3 regions of the Neptunicella sp. genome follow, and region 2 is predicted to be linked to each of the others. Evidence: predicted binding sites of a transcription regulator. Region 2 holds the regulator's gene; each other region holds the start of a gene.
The links. The regulator MetJ, encoded in region 2, represses methionine synthesis genes. The targets are predictions, from matches to a motif close to TAGACGTCTAGACGTCTA.
Positions count from the first base shown of each region.

Region 1: a site for MetJ is predicted at 2,705-2,722, ahead of metK (methionine adenosyltransferase). Genes of this name have one in related genera too.
Region 3: a site for MetJ is predicted at 2,437-2,454, ahead of serA (phosphoglycerate dehydrogenase). Genes of this name have one in related genera too.

Region 1 is NZ_JBLWWF010000013.1:32,218-36,693, reverse strand. Features, by position in the region: gene ACTD55_RS11590 (hypothetical protein) at 1-1,388, shown strand, start outside; gene metK (methionine adenosyltransferase) at 1,473-2,624, opposite strand; gene tkt (transketolase) at 3,008-4,476, shown strand, end outside.
Region 2 is NZ_JBLWWF010000014.1:21,826-26,301, reverse strand. Features, by position in the region: gene ACTD55_RS12155 (M56 family metallopeptidase) at 1-397, opposite strand, end outside; gene ACTD55_RS12150 (BlaI/MecI/CopY family transcriptional regulator) at 390-764, opposite strand; gene ACTD55_RS12145 (amidase) at 932-2,455, shown strand; gene metJ (met regulon transcriptional regulator MetJ) at 2,496-2,816, opposite strand; gene metB (cystathionine gamma-synthase) at 3,079-4,242, shown strand; gene metF (methylenetetrahydrofolate reductase) at 4,243-4,476, shown strand, end outside.
Region 3 is NZ_JBLWWF010000011.1:57,315-61,790, forward strand. Features, by position in the region: gene pepP (Xaa-Pro aminopeptidase) at 1-166, opposite strand, end outside; gene ACTD55_RS10400 (UPF0149 family protein) at 176-745, opposite strand; RNA gene ssrS (6S RNA) at 878-1,060, shown strand; gene ACTD55_RS10410 (5-formyltetrahydrofolate cyclo-ligase) at 1,084-1,668, shown strand; gene rpiA (ribose-5-phosphate isomerase RpiA) at 1,738-2,394, shown strand; gene serA (phosphoglycerate dehydrogenase) at 2,503-3,732, shown strand; gene ACTD55_RS10425 (putative bifunctional diguanylate cyclase/phosphodiesterase) at 3,825-4,476, opposite strand, start outside.

The sequences.
Region 1 (4,476 bases), on a different contig from region 2:
TACTGGATGAGGCAGTCGCTGACTGGCAAACCAATGCTGAACTGGTGCGATATTTAACCTTTAGCCGCACGGTACCGGTTTGGTGTACGTTTATTGTGGTGGCTGACGAGGTTGAACGTGAGATGGCCCAATTACCGTTTCGTTATTTAAACAGCAAGGTTGTGCCTAATCCGTTAAGTAAAGACAAACTCTATCCACTATTAAGTCAGGTTGAAAAATCACTGGGTTACCTGAAAAACCTTATTTTGACCGTTGAATCCGCTGACCAGCGGCAAGTGCCGGAAAACCTCAAACGAGCCAGAGCCAAAACATTACCCGCAGAAGTTAAACGGGATCTAAATGGCATTGTCATCCGTACGTTATTTATCAACGGTCATAGTCAGACTGCGTTTAATATGGCTGCGCAAATAGCATCGCCGGTGCAACGCTATTGTGCAGAGTTATTGATGAGTTTGCTCAGTGGTGGGCGTGAGCAACTCAATTCCTGTTTAGCACAGGCTGAGCAGATCCCAAATCTGGCATCGAGAGTGGTCTACTATCGTTGTTACATCAAATTGATTGAAAAGGATGTTGCCGGAGCAAGGGCCACGTTGGATCACATACCGGAACAAGTTATCAGCGCCAACGATATTCAGCTGTTAGGGATATTCGAGTTAATGGCAAAGGGGTTTGATAGTGCAATGAGTTATATACAAACCAAACCCAATGCCCGGATGGGGATCGGAGCAAGTCATCCGTTATTTCAGTTATCCGGATTTGTTTTTTTGGTGATTAATTTGCTGTCAAAGCAAAGCTCAGGGCAAAAAATGACCACTGAACGTTTTGCGTTAGCTGAATTCGTCGGTTTTAACACATTACACAATAGCCCTGATCAGTTAGGTACCTTCATACCTTATTTGCATTTACTGTCCAATATTTTACTGGGGCAGCAATCGGTTAAGGTACTCGAACAGGAACTCGAACGATTGATGTTGGTTGCTGAGCCCTTAAATAGTGCTCATTGGCTAATGTTGGCCGCCAGTGCCATTGGCTTACAACAAAATAAAAGAGCACTGGATTTGCTGGTACGAGTCGACATTGCGCTAAGCAAAATGGAACCTTGTGTCGAGTTTATTACCTTTGAAATTTTATGGACAACCTTAATCAATATTGTGTCCCAGTCTTCAGATAAAATAAAAGTGATGCGTTATGTCGGAGTTCAGTTGATGCAACGCAAGGTCAACTATCGCGCGATGCGACGTTTGTATTCAATATGGCAGGATTGCCCAAATGACGACGCAACCAATCAAATACTCATAGAGTTGATGAAACGTTTATCTTTGCAAGAATATTTTGATTTGCAGCTAAAAAAACTGCAAAGCGATAGCCCGGTCGACTCAACTGCCTGATGATGTTGCAACCCCGGGTTGTTATGATGGTAAAAAACCTTTCGACCTCCTGATTTAATTCAGGAGATCGACTCTAATTAGCGATTATAATCCGGCTTCATCTCGCAGCGAATCTGCTTTATCGGTGGCTTCCCAAGGGAATTCATCACGTCCAAAGTGCCCATAAGCTGCCGTTGCTTTATAGATAGGACGTTCCAGATCGAGCATTTTTAACAAGCCGAATGGACGCAAATCAAAATGCTTGCGAACCAGCGCCACCAGAGTTTTGTTATCTACTTTGCCGGTACCAAAGGTATCCACACTAATTGACGTAGGCTCTGCTACGCCAATCGCGTAGGAAATTTGAATTTCACAACGCTCGGCTAATCCGGCGGCGACAATATTTTTAGCCACATAACGGCCAGCATAAGCGGCTGAACGATCCACCTTGGATGGATCCTTACCCGAAAACGCACCGCCACCGTGACGAGCCATGCCACCATAAGTATCGACAATAATTTTACGCCCGGTTAAACCGCAATCGCCCATTGGGCCACCGATGACAAAACGGCCAGTGGGATTAATAAAGAATTGTGTATCGCTATTTAACCACTGTGCTGGCAATACTGGTTTAATGATTTCTTCCATCACTGCTTCACGCAAATCCTTGGTGCTAATGGAGTCACAGTGTTGAGTCGATAACACCACTGCTTCAATTCCCACTGGTTTATCATTTTCATAAGCAAACGTGACCTGGCTTTTAGCATCCGGGCGTAACCAAGGTAAAGTACCGTTTTTACGTACTTCGGCCTGGCGCTTAACCAGCAAGTGTGAATAAGTAATCGGGGCGGGCATTAACACGTCAGTCTCATTGCTGGCGTAACCAAACATTAAGCCCTGATCGCCGGCTCCCTGATCTTCCGGGCGCGAGCGATCTACGCCTTGGTTAATATCTGGTGACTGTTTTCCGATAGCATTGAGTACGGCACAAGAATCGGCATCGAAGCCCATATCAGAATGGGTGTAGCCAATATCACGTACCGTCTTGCGGGTGAGTTCTTCAATATCGACCCATGCAGTGGTATTAATTTCACCACCGACTAAAACCATACCTGTTTTGACAAAAGACTCACAGGCTACACGTGCTTTGGGATCTTGTTCCAGAATGGCATCCAATACCGCATCAGAAATCTGATCCGCGATTTTATCCGGATGACCTTCGGATACCGATTCGGAAGTGAATAATTGTTTCGCCATGGCGGGTTCCTTAAATACAGTTTGTCAGCTCGTGGACTTAATTGGGGGTATTCTAACGGCTAAAAATCAAATTACCAGCATTTACATCTAGACGTCTAAATGGCTATTTGTTAAGTTATCGTTCCAATCGGGAATAACTTGAGTATTTAGTCTTTAATATGACGGTAATGAATCTCTTTAATATGACGGTAATGAATCGTTGCGCGCCTTGTATTAAGTGCAACAGAGTTAAATATTTTTTTATATATTCTTATGTTATTTCACTTGCCGTTGCAGTTCGTCAGTAGCTAAGACAGAATGGCAACCCAAAATTAGATATGTGCCGCTAGCTAACTATAAGAAGTGCCGCTAGGTGGCCGACGAATAAATTTACAGGAGAAGCTATGCCTTCACGTCGAGAACTCGCCAATGCCATCCGCGCATTGAGTATGGACGCGGTACAACAAGCCAACTCAGGTCACCCAGGTGCACCCATGGGAATGGCTGATATTGCTCAGGTACTTTGGACCGATTTTATCCAACATAATCCGTCTAACCCTAAATGGGCAAACCGCGATCGTTTTGTGTTGTCGAATGGTCATGGTTCAATGTTGATCTATTCGTTATTGCATCTGACCGGTTATGCTTTACCTATCGAAGAGTTAAAAAACTTCCGCCAGTTGCATTCAAAAACCCCGGGGCATCCTGAATATGGTTACACCGAAGGCGTTGAAACTACGACCGGGCCGTTAGGCCAAGGGATCAGTAATGCGGTGGGAATGGCAATTGCTGAAAAAGCATTAGCGGCTCAGTTTAACCAGCCGGGTCATGATATTGTCGATCACTTTACTTATTGTTTCCTGGGTGACGGCTGTCTGATGGAAGGTATTTCCCATGAAGTATGCTCATTAGCCGGCACACTTGGCTTAGGTAAACTGGTAGCATTTTGGGATGACAACGGGATCTCGATTGACGGTGAAGTAGAAGGTTGGTTTACCGATAATACCCCGGCTCGTTTTGAAGCTTATGGCTGGCAAGTGATCGCTGATGTGGACGGACACGATCCAGAAGCGATTAAGGCGGCTATCGAAGCGGCACGTGCTGAAACCGACAAACCAACATTAATCTGTTGTAAAACCGTGATTGGTTTTGGTTCACCGAACAAAGCCGGTAGCCATGATAGCCATGGCGCGCCATTAGGTGCCGATGAAATTACTGCCACTCGTAAAGAACTGGGCTGGTCTCATGCGCCCTTTGAAATCCCTGCCGATATTTACGCAGGTTGGGATGCTAAAGCTGCCGGTGCAGTAAATGAACAAAATTGGAATGAGCAATTTGCCGCTTATCAGCAAGCCCATCCGGAATTAGCTGCCGAATTTGAGCGTCGTACCAAAGGCGAATTACCGGCTGATTTTGAAGCAAAAGCTGATGCGTTTATCCAGCAATCGCAAGATAAAGCGGAAAATATTGCTAGCCGTAAAGCCTCACAAAATAGTATTGAAGCCTTTGCCAGCTTTTTGCCTGAGATTTTAGGTGGATCTGCTGATTTGGCCGGTTCAAACCTGACATTATGGTCAGGCTCCAAGGGGTTAACCGCAGATGATGCCAGCGGTAATTATATTTATTACGGTGTGCGTGAATTTGGCATGACCGGTATCATGAATGGTATCGGCTTACATGGTGGTTTCCGTCCTTATGGTGCGACGTTCCTGATGTTTATGGAATATGCCCGTAACGCATTGCGGATGTCTGCACTAATGGGCATTCCCAATATTCAGGTTTATACCCATGATTCAATTGGTCAAGGTGAAGATGGTCCAACCCATCAACCTATTGAGCAAATTGCTAATTTGCGCATGACACCCAATCTGGA
Region 2 (4,476 bases):
AACGGGAGGTACTAATAATGAGTTGTTGAGGAAAATGCGTTGGTAACTCAATATTCTTCAGCGGCGTTAATGATAATTGGCTAAATCGCCATTGTTGCCACCAAGCAACTGCCATGACAGCTAACGCCCCAATCATCCAAATGAACTGCCAACTAAATAACGAACCCACTTTCTGACTCTGGCTGGAAAAGCCCACTACATAACGATTAATGCTGTGGTTATTCAGACTCACCAAATCCACCGGTAGATTGTTAACTAGCAGTGCCAGCGGCACCAATAACCACAATAGGTAAACCGTTCTGGCTCCCAAATCTTCCACCGCTTTTCGTTCTAGCAGAAGCATGAGCAATAGAATCACGCTCAATACCAGTTGTTGTGACAGAATCCAGCTAGCCATTGTCTTTCTCCCACTGTTCAATCAATGCCTTTAGCTCATCCACATCCTGTTTAGACAAGGAATCCGCTTCCGCAAAACCAGCAACTAACGGGGCAACGCGGCCTTCAAATAAACGCCGCACCAAGCTTTTACTTTCATTCACTACATAGGATTCCCGTTCTAGCAACGGAAAATAAAGGTAACTACGCTGTTGCTTGTCAAAATCGATGGCACCTTTTTTAACCAAACGGCTTAATAAGGTTTTAACCGTTTTATCATGCCAATCCTTGTGGCGATTAAGCCGCTCAATAATGTCATTGGCTGATGCTGGATATTGCTCCCATAACGCATCTAATACTTCAAATTCAGTTTTGCTTATTTCAGTCATGATTTTCTCGATTACAAATGTAGTCAATAAATTAAGATTACACTTGTAATCAAGAAGCGCAAGTGAAATAACAACTATTTTACAAATAATGAATTGATTAAGTTCATCAGAGGTTGGACAAAAACCAAGCAACAGCGGTATAACAGAAATAAAAAAGGATAATAATCATGAAAACCGTACTGAAGATCGTTCTATTGCTACTCAGCCCCAGTCTATTCGCGGCGCCCAAGCTAGAAGAGCTCACCATTAACCAGACCCAGCAATTATTTACGTCTGGTGAACTGACCAGTGAACAACTGGTCAATTATTATCTGGAGCGAATTAGCCATATTGATCAAAATGGTATCAAGCTCAATTCAGTGGTGCAGATCAACGAGGAAGCATTAGCTGAGGCCAAACAACTGGATCAAGAAAGACAACACCATATTATTCGTGGTCCATTGCACGGTATTCCAGTGTTACTCAAAGACAATATTGATACCGCAGACGGAATGGCCAATACAGCGGGCTCATGGGCATTAAAAAGTAATTTTCCTGAAGATGATGCGTTTTTGGTCAAACAATTACGTACCGCGGGGGCAATTATTTTAGGTAAAACCAATTTAAGTGAATGGGCTAATTTTCGTTCCAGCCATTCTTCCAGTGGCTGGAGCGGCTTATACGGGCAAACCAAAAATCCCTACGATCCTACTCGCAGCCCCTGTGGTTCAAGCTCCGGCTCCGGTGTCGCTGTCGCAGCAAACCTGACCCTGTTAGCCGTGGGTACCGAAACCGATGGTTCGGTGACTTGCCCTTCATCATTAAACGGTATTGTCGGTATCAAACCCAGCCTGGGAACGGTCAGTCGCGATGGCATCATTCCTATCGCCCACAGTCAGGATACCGCCGGCCCCATGGCACGCACAGTAACGGATGCCGTTTATCTGCTCGATAGTATGGTCGCCTTTGATTCCACTGATAAACAAGCGCAAAAAAGTGAAACAGATTTTGCCAGCCATTTAAAAGCCGATGGGTTAAAAGGTAAACGAATTGGCATAGTTCGCCAGCTAATGGGTTACCAACCCGATGTAGATGAACTGTTTGAACAGGCTGTTAACGTATTAAAAAAACAAGGCGCGGTGATTGTTGATGATGTAACGCTAGGCGACAGTGGTGAATGGGGTAAAGCCGAATACGAAGTACTGCTATATGAATTTAAAACTGATTTAAACCAATATTTATCTACCACCGCTGAAGGGTTACCTAAATCCTTACAAGACTTGATTGATTTTAATAATCAGCATCAACAACAGGAAATGCCCTACTTCAGACAGGAAATTTTTCAGCAAGCCCAGCAGAAAGGTCCATTAACTGACAAGTTGTATCAGGATGCGTTAAAAAAGGCTAAATCATTAACCGGTAAACAGGGCATTGATGCGGCATTACAACAACATGATCTGGATTTACTGATTGCCCCCAGTAATCAACCTGCCTGGAAAACTGACTGGATCAATGGCGACCACTATACTGGCGCCGCGTCATCACCCGCAGCGATTTCCGGTTATCCACATATTACCGTGCCAATGGGCCAAGTACATGGTTTACCGGTGGGGTTATCCTTTTTCTCGGGAATGTTATCGGAAGGAACCTTAATTGAAGCGGCTTATGGATTTGAGCAGGCAACTCAACACCGTAAACCACCTGAGCTATAGTAAACAAAGTCGACTGCCGTTGGCCACGGCAGTCGGGCATTTAGATCAATTCATCCTCGTCAATCTCGATCCCCATTTGCTGCATAATTTTACGTGCTTCAGAGGGAATACGATGCTCATTGTCTTTACGCAAATCGTCATCATTAGGCAAAGGTTGATCGGTAAACGCATGCAAAAAGGCTTCACATAACAATTCTGAATTAGTCGCATGACGCAAGTTGTTAATTTGCCGACGAGTGCGCTCATCAGTGAGTACTTTCAACACTTTGAGGGGAATAGAAACAGTGACTTTTTTTACCAGTTCACTTTTTTTACCGTGCTCTGCATAGGGATGAATATAATTGCCATTCCATTTAGCCATATCAGGTCTACTCTTGGTTATTAATAAATAACTGTGTTGATTTATAGCCCAATCAGCTATCAGCACAATTATTAGATTATTGTAAGGGTCTGTTTATCTTTCATATTCCTCACTGTTAAGAAATGAAAGATAAACAGACCCTACTCTGCAACGAAATTCTAACGGTTAGCGGTATTTAGTCAACTTTAGATGTCTAAACATCTTGACGGCTTGACTATCTTTCTTTACATTTGGACGTCTAAACGTCCAAACAAGGATAATTATGTCAAAACTCAACAGCCAGACGATAGCGGTACGCAGCGGAATTGAAACCGATCCGGTCTATGGTGCGGTAGTACCTCCGGTTTATATGACCAGTAACTTTGCCTTCGAAGATTTTCGTGAGCCGGGTCAGTTCGATTACGCCCGTTCCGGCAATCCAACCACCAAACTGTTAGAGAAAACCTTGGCAGATATGGAACAAGGCGCCGGTGCCGTGGTAACCAATTGTGGCTTGGCTGCAATAACCTTGGTTATGCAGTTGTTGGAGCAAGGCGATACGTTAGTTGTGCCCCATGACAGCTATGGTGGCAGCTTGCGGTTATTTAAAGCGTTAGCCAATAAAGGACATTTTATCTTAGACGTGGTGGATCAAACTGATCCCGAAGCGCTTAAACAGGCCTTAGCTAAAAAACCGGCAATGATATGGTTAGAAACACCGAGCAATCCATTGTTAAGACTCGTGGATATTCAGGCGATTTGTGAAGTAGCCAAAAAGCAGGGAACCAAGGTCACCGTAGATAACACTTTTCTGTCACCAATATTGCAGCAACCATTAACCTTGGGCGCCGATTTTGTAGTGCATTCCTGCACTAAATATATTAACGGCCATAGTGATGCACTAGGTGGTGTGGTGGTATGTGCCGATGCTGAAATCGCTGAAAACTTAGGCTGGTGGGCCAATTGCCTTGGTTTAACCGATTGTTCTGCCTTAAATAATTATATGATTTTACGTGGGGTTCGTACCTTATCAGCGCGTATGGCGGTGCATCTGCAAAATGCTGAAAAATTGGTCAATGCCCTTATCTCTCATCCAGCAGTGGATAAAGTGTACTACCCCGGTCTGGCCTCGCATCCCGGCTATGAGATTGCCAAAAAGCAACAGAAAGGGTTTGGCGGCATGCTCAGTTTTGAATTAAAAGGCGGCGAAGCCGAAGTCGAAACCTTGCTTAACAATATTAATCTGTTCTCAATTGCCGAATCTTTAGGGGGCACCGAGAGTTTAATTTGTTATCCGTCTACCATGACCCATCGAGCAATGGATGAACAATCCCAATTAACCGCAGGGATCAGTAAGACCTTGTTAAGAATATCCGCCGGCGTAGAGTATGGTGACGATCTTGTCGCTGATCTGGTTGCCGCATTGAATAAAATTAAGGAAGCATAAATGGTGTCTTACGCACGGGGTATCGATGCCCTGAACCAATCTTTATCACAATTAAAAGACATCAATGTGTCCTTTGAGTTTTTCCCGCCCAACAGCGAACAAATGGAACAGACCTTGTGGAAATCTGTCGAGCGATTAGCTCCGCTTAAGCCCGCCTATATGTCGGTTACTTATGGAGCAAATAGTGGTGAGCGTGACAGAACACATGAGGTGGTCAAACGGATCCAGACTCAA
Region 3 (4,476 bases), on a different contig from region 2:
CGTTAAAGCCGGTAAGGTAATAGAAGTCACTGTCCTGCCGAAAAGGAAACTCAGTATCACGACTGCGGAACACTTCCTGACTGGCAGTAATCACGGCAATGCTATTATCGCTCATCTGCTCGATAACGCGTTGCCGCCGCTGGGCAAATTCTTCCACTGTGATCATAATGTTAGGCTAATGAATGGTTTTAGGTTTGGCTTGTTGATCAGAAGCAGACTGACCCAGTTCGTTAAAACATAACATCGCTGAAATGCGCACATATTCCATCACTTCGTTCAGGGCGTGTTCGGACTCCTCATCTTCCGGCATGGCATCGTCCATACGGGCAATTTCAGCAAAGTCTTCCAGTGCTTCTTTGACTTCGGACGAGCATTTAGTCAGATCGGATTGATGTAACCCAAAACCTAGCATAAAACCATGTACCCAATTAATTAGGGCTTGGCCACGATCATTTATCGGTGCCGCATCGTCAGGTAAACAGAGTGATAATGCAAATTCCGCTTCCACTAATTGCTGACAATTTTGTCCCTGTAACAGCTGTGCCTGCTGCTTAATATTATCCGGTAATGGTTTGCCCTGGTTGATAAAATCAGCTAGTGAATCGAGCCATTCCTGACTTTCCAGCAGCATACCACCGGCCAACATACCGCATTGAATACCCTGTACTTCGGCGGCATCACTGCTAATCGTTTCCCGTTCCATCATGGATGACAAAACTTCGTACATTTCACTTGCTGCTTTCAATCGTTGTATCCTATAGATTATTCATTTAGCTATGCTATATCCTACCATTTCGGTTAAATAACGGCTAACTGAAATGCGCTATTGAAAATAGCCCTTTAGAGTCACAGCAACTACTGGTAGGATCCGCGCTTAGGCCTCCTGGGATGTTTGCTAACTCAATCATGTCCCTGCCGATGCTTTACACTTAGGAAGTTGATTCTGTTGTTTTTGTGCAAGCTCGACTCGAATCGAGAAGCCTGCGACAACGATGATACCTCCGCCCTGAACTTTTCGGTTCATTGGGCGAACATTGGGTGGCGGCATTTCGGGAGGCTTTCTATTATTGCTTTGGTACCACCATGACACAGCAACTAAGTAATCTGCGTAATCAGTTTCGCACTAAACGACGTTCATTAAGTCCTGCCGAACAAACGCAGGCCAGCCGCACCCTCGTGGCGCAAATTCAACAACTTTCGATACTCAGCGCCGGTCAGCAGGTTGCGTTATACCTGGCAAATGATGGTGAGCTTGATCCAACGCTGCTAATTGACTACTGCTGGGCAAATAACATTCAAGTGTATCTGCCAGTGTTACATCCTTTTGCCAAAGGGTATCTGCTATTTCATGCCTATCGCGCTGACACCCCCATGGTGGCGAATCGTTACGGTATTGCCGAACCGTTATTAACCTGCAACGATATTTGTCCTTTGGCGAAATTGGACTTTATTTTTACCCCCTTGGTCGCCTTTGATGCAACCGGAAACCGCTTAGGTATGGGAGGGGGCTATTATGATCGCACTCTCAAGCCGATTGTTCGCGACAATTTAGCCACCCAACTTATCGGTCTGGCACATGATTGCCAAATGTCGGATAAACTGCCCACCCAACCCTGGGATATACCACTGAATAAAATCATCACTCCCAACAATTTTTTTTGCATCTAGCTGCGGATTAGCGGACCAATTTAGGCTACTCTATTGCCCTCCAATAACCTTTATCAATGAGTGGGTTTTATGAGTCAAAACCAACAGAAAAAAATCGCTGCTGAAGCCGCTATAGATTATGTCGAAAACGATGCCATCGTCGGTGTTGGCACCGGGTCAACCGTGAACTATTTTATCGATGCGCTAGCAACGGTTAGGCATAAAATTAAAGGGGCGGTATCGAGCTCGGAAGCGTCAACCGAAAAACTCAAGGCGCTAGGAATTGAGGTATATGATCTTAACTCGGTTGGCTATTTCGATATATATGTAGATGGCGCTGACGAAATCACCGACCACAAGCATATGATTAAAGGCGGTGGTGCCGCACTTACCCGCGAAAAAATTGTTTCCGCAGTAGCCAATAAATTTATTTGTATTATTGATCAGTCCAAGCAAGTACCTATATTGGGTGACTTTCCCCTGCCGGTTGAAGTGATCCCTATGGCGCGTTCCTATGTGGCTCGCGAGATTGTTAAACTCGGTGGGGATCCGGTTTGGCGTCAGGGAGTGGTTACCGATAATGGCAATATTATTCTGGATGTACATAACCTGAAAATTCTCAATCCGCCCGAACTTGAAAGCCAGTTAAATAATATTGTTGGCGTGGTTACCAATGGATTATTCGCTCATCGCGGGGCAGACATTGTATTGGTTGGTCGTGACAATGGTGTAGAAACTATCAAATAAGCGGCATTTTCATCTTTCAATATTAGCATTATTTTGATATTTTAGACGTCTAGATGTCTCTACTGTTTTTAACTTAATACTCTTTTTAACTTAAATTGGAAATCGATAATGAGCAAAGTGTCACTACCCAAAGATAAAATTAAGATTTTATTATTAGAAGGACTACATCAAAGTGCGCTAGAAACGCTCAAGAGTAATGGTTACAGTAATATTGAGTATTTAAAAACCTCACTGCCAGAAGAAGAGCTCATTGAGAAAATTCAGGACGTGCACTTTGTTGGTTTGCGTTCCCGTACCCAACTGACCGCAAACGTTATCGAAGCGGCACAAAAACTGGTGGCCATTGGCTGTTTTTGTATTGGCACCAATCAAGTCGATCTGCAGGCAGCTCAGAAAAAAGGCATTCCGGTATTTAATGCCCCGTTTTCCAATACCCGCTCAGTAGCTGAATTAGTATTAGGCGAAATTTTATTATTATTGCGTGGGATTCCTGAGAAAAATGCCAAAGCGCACCGTGGAGAATGGGATAAAAGTGCCAATGGCTCGTTTGAAGCACGAGGCAAAACCTTAGGTATCATCGGTTATGGGCATATCGGTACTCAGCTAAGCATTTTGGCCGAGCATTTAGGTATGCGCGTGCAATTTTATGATATTGAAGACAAGTTGGTTTTAGGTAATTCGACCCAGGTAAAAACCTTAAACGAATTGTTACGTACTTCTGACGTGGTATCGCTGCATGTGCCTGAAACGGCACAAACCAAAAATATGTTTGGCGCCGCTGAAATAGACGCGATGAAACATGGCGCGATCTTAATCAATGCGTCCAGAGGTACGGTGGTCGATATTGATGCCTTGGCCAGCGCATTACGCGAGAAAAAAATCAATGGCGCTGCGATTGATGTATTTCCGGTAGAGCCAAAATCAAACAATGAAGAATTTGTGTCAGTATTACGTGAATTCGATAATGTTATCTTGACGCCCCACGTCGGCGGCAGTACTCAGGAAGCGCAGCAAAATATCGGCATTGAAGTGGCAGGTAAACTGGCTAAATACAGCGATAACGGTTCAACCTTGTCGGCGGTTAACTTCCCTGAAGTATCACTGCCGAGCCATGCTGGCAGCTCACGTTTATTGCATATTCACACCAATGCCCCGGGAGTATTAACCCAAATTAACCAGGCATTCGCGGCAAAAGGCATTAACATTGCCGCTCAGTACCTTAATACCCACGATGGCATTGGTTATGTGGTGATTGATATTGAGACCGATCACGCTGATGAAGCGTTTGCAGAATTATCTGCCATTGAAGGCACCATCAAAACCCGCATTCTGCATTAATCCTAAAAAAATACGGCTGCGAGCGGCGAGCTTAGCGTTCTCGTAGCTCGTAGCTCGTAGCTCGTAGCTCGTAGCTCGTAGCTAAATATTAGCTATACCTTAACCTGACCTTGCAGTTTTTTCTCAACGTTAAGCAATTCGGTAAATTCGTTGGCCGGCATGGCTTTACCGTAAAAATCCCCTTGTACAATATCGCATCCCATGGCCGTTAATATCCGGGCAACGGCAGTAGACTCAATCCCCTCCGCTACCGACACGCGACGCAAGTCTTTACATAATCCCAGAATCGCCCGAACAATGGCCTGATCGCCTTTATCGGTATCTAAACGGGTAATAAAAGCCCGATCAATTTTGATCCTGTCCACGGTTAAATTTTTTACATAGGCCAGTGACGACATGCCGGTACCAAAATCATCAATGGCAATCGCCACTCCAGCTTTAGATAACTGTTTGAATACTTTTTGCGTGTGTTCAATATCTGCCAGCGCGGCATTTTCGGTTAATTCCAGCTCCAGTGAATCCGGCGGGATCTGATACCGCGCTAATCTTTGGTGAATATATTCCAGTAACTGGGGATCATTGAGATTATAAGGAGAAATGTTTACCGAGACCGGAAATTCAAATCCCAGTTCGCGCCATTGAGCATTTTGCTCTAGCGCCTGATCGATAATATAACGGGTAAATTCATTGATCATACCGCTACATTCGGCAATATCGATGAAGCGGTCAGGGAAAATCAGACCT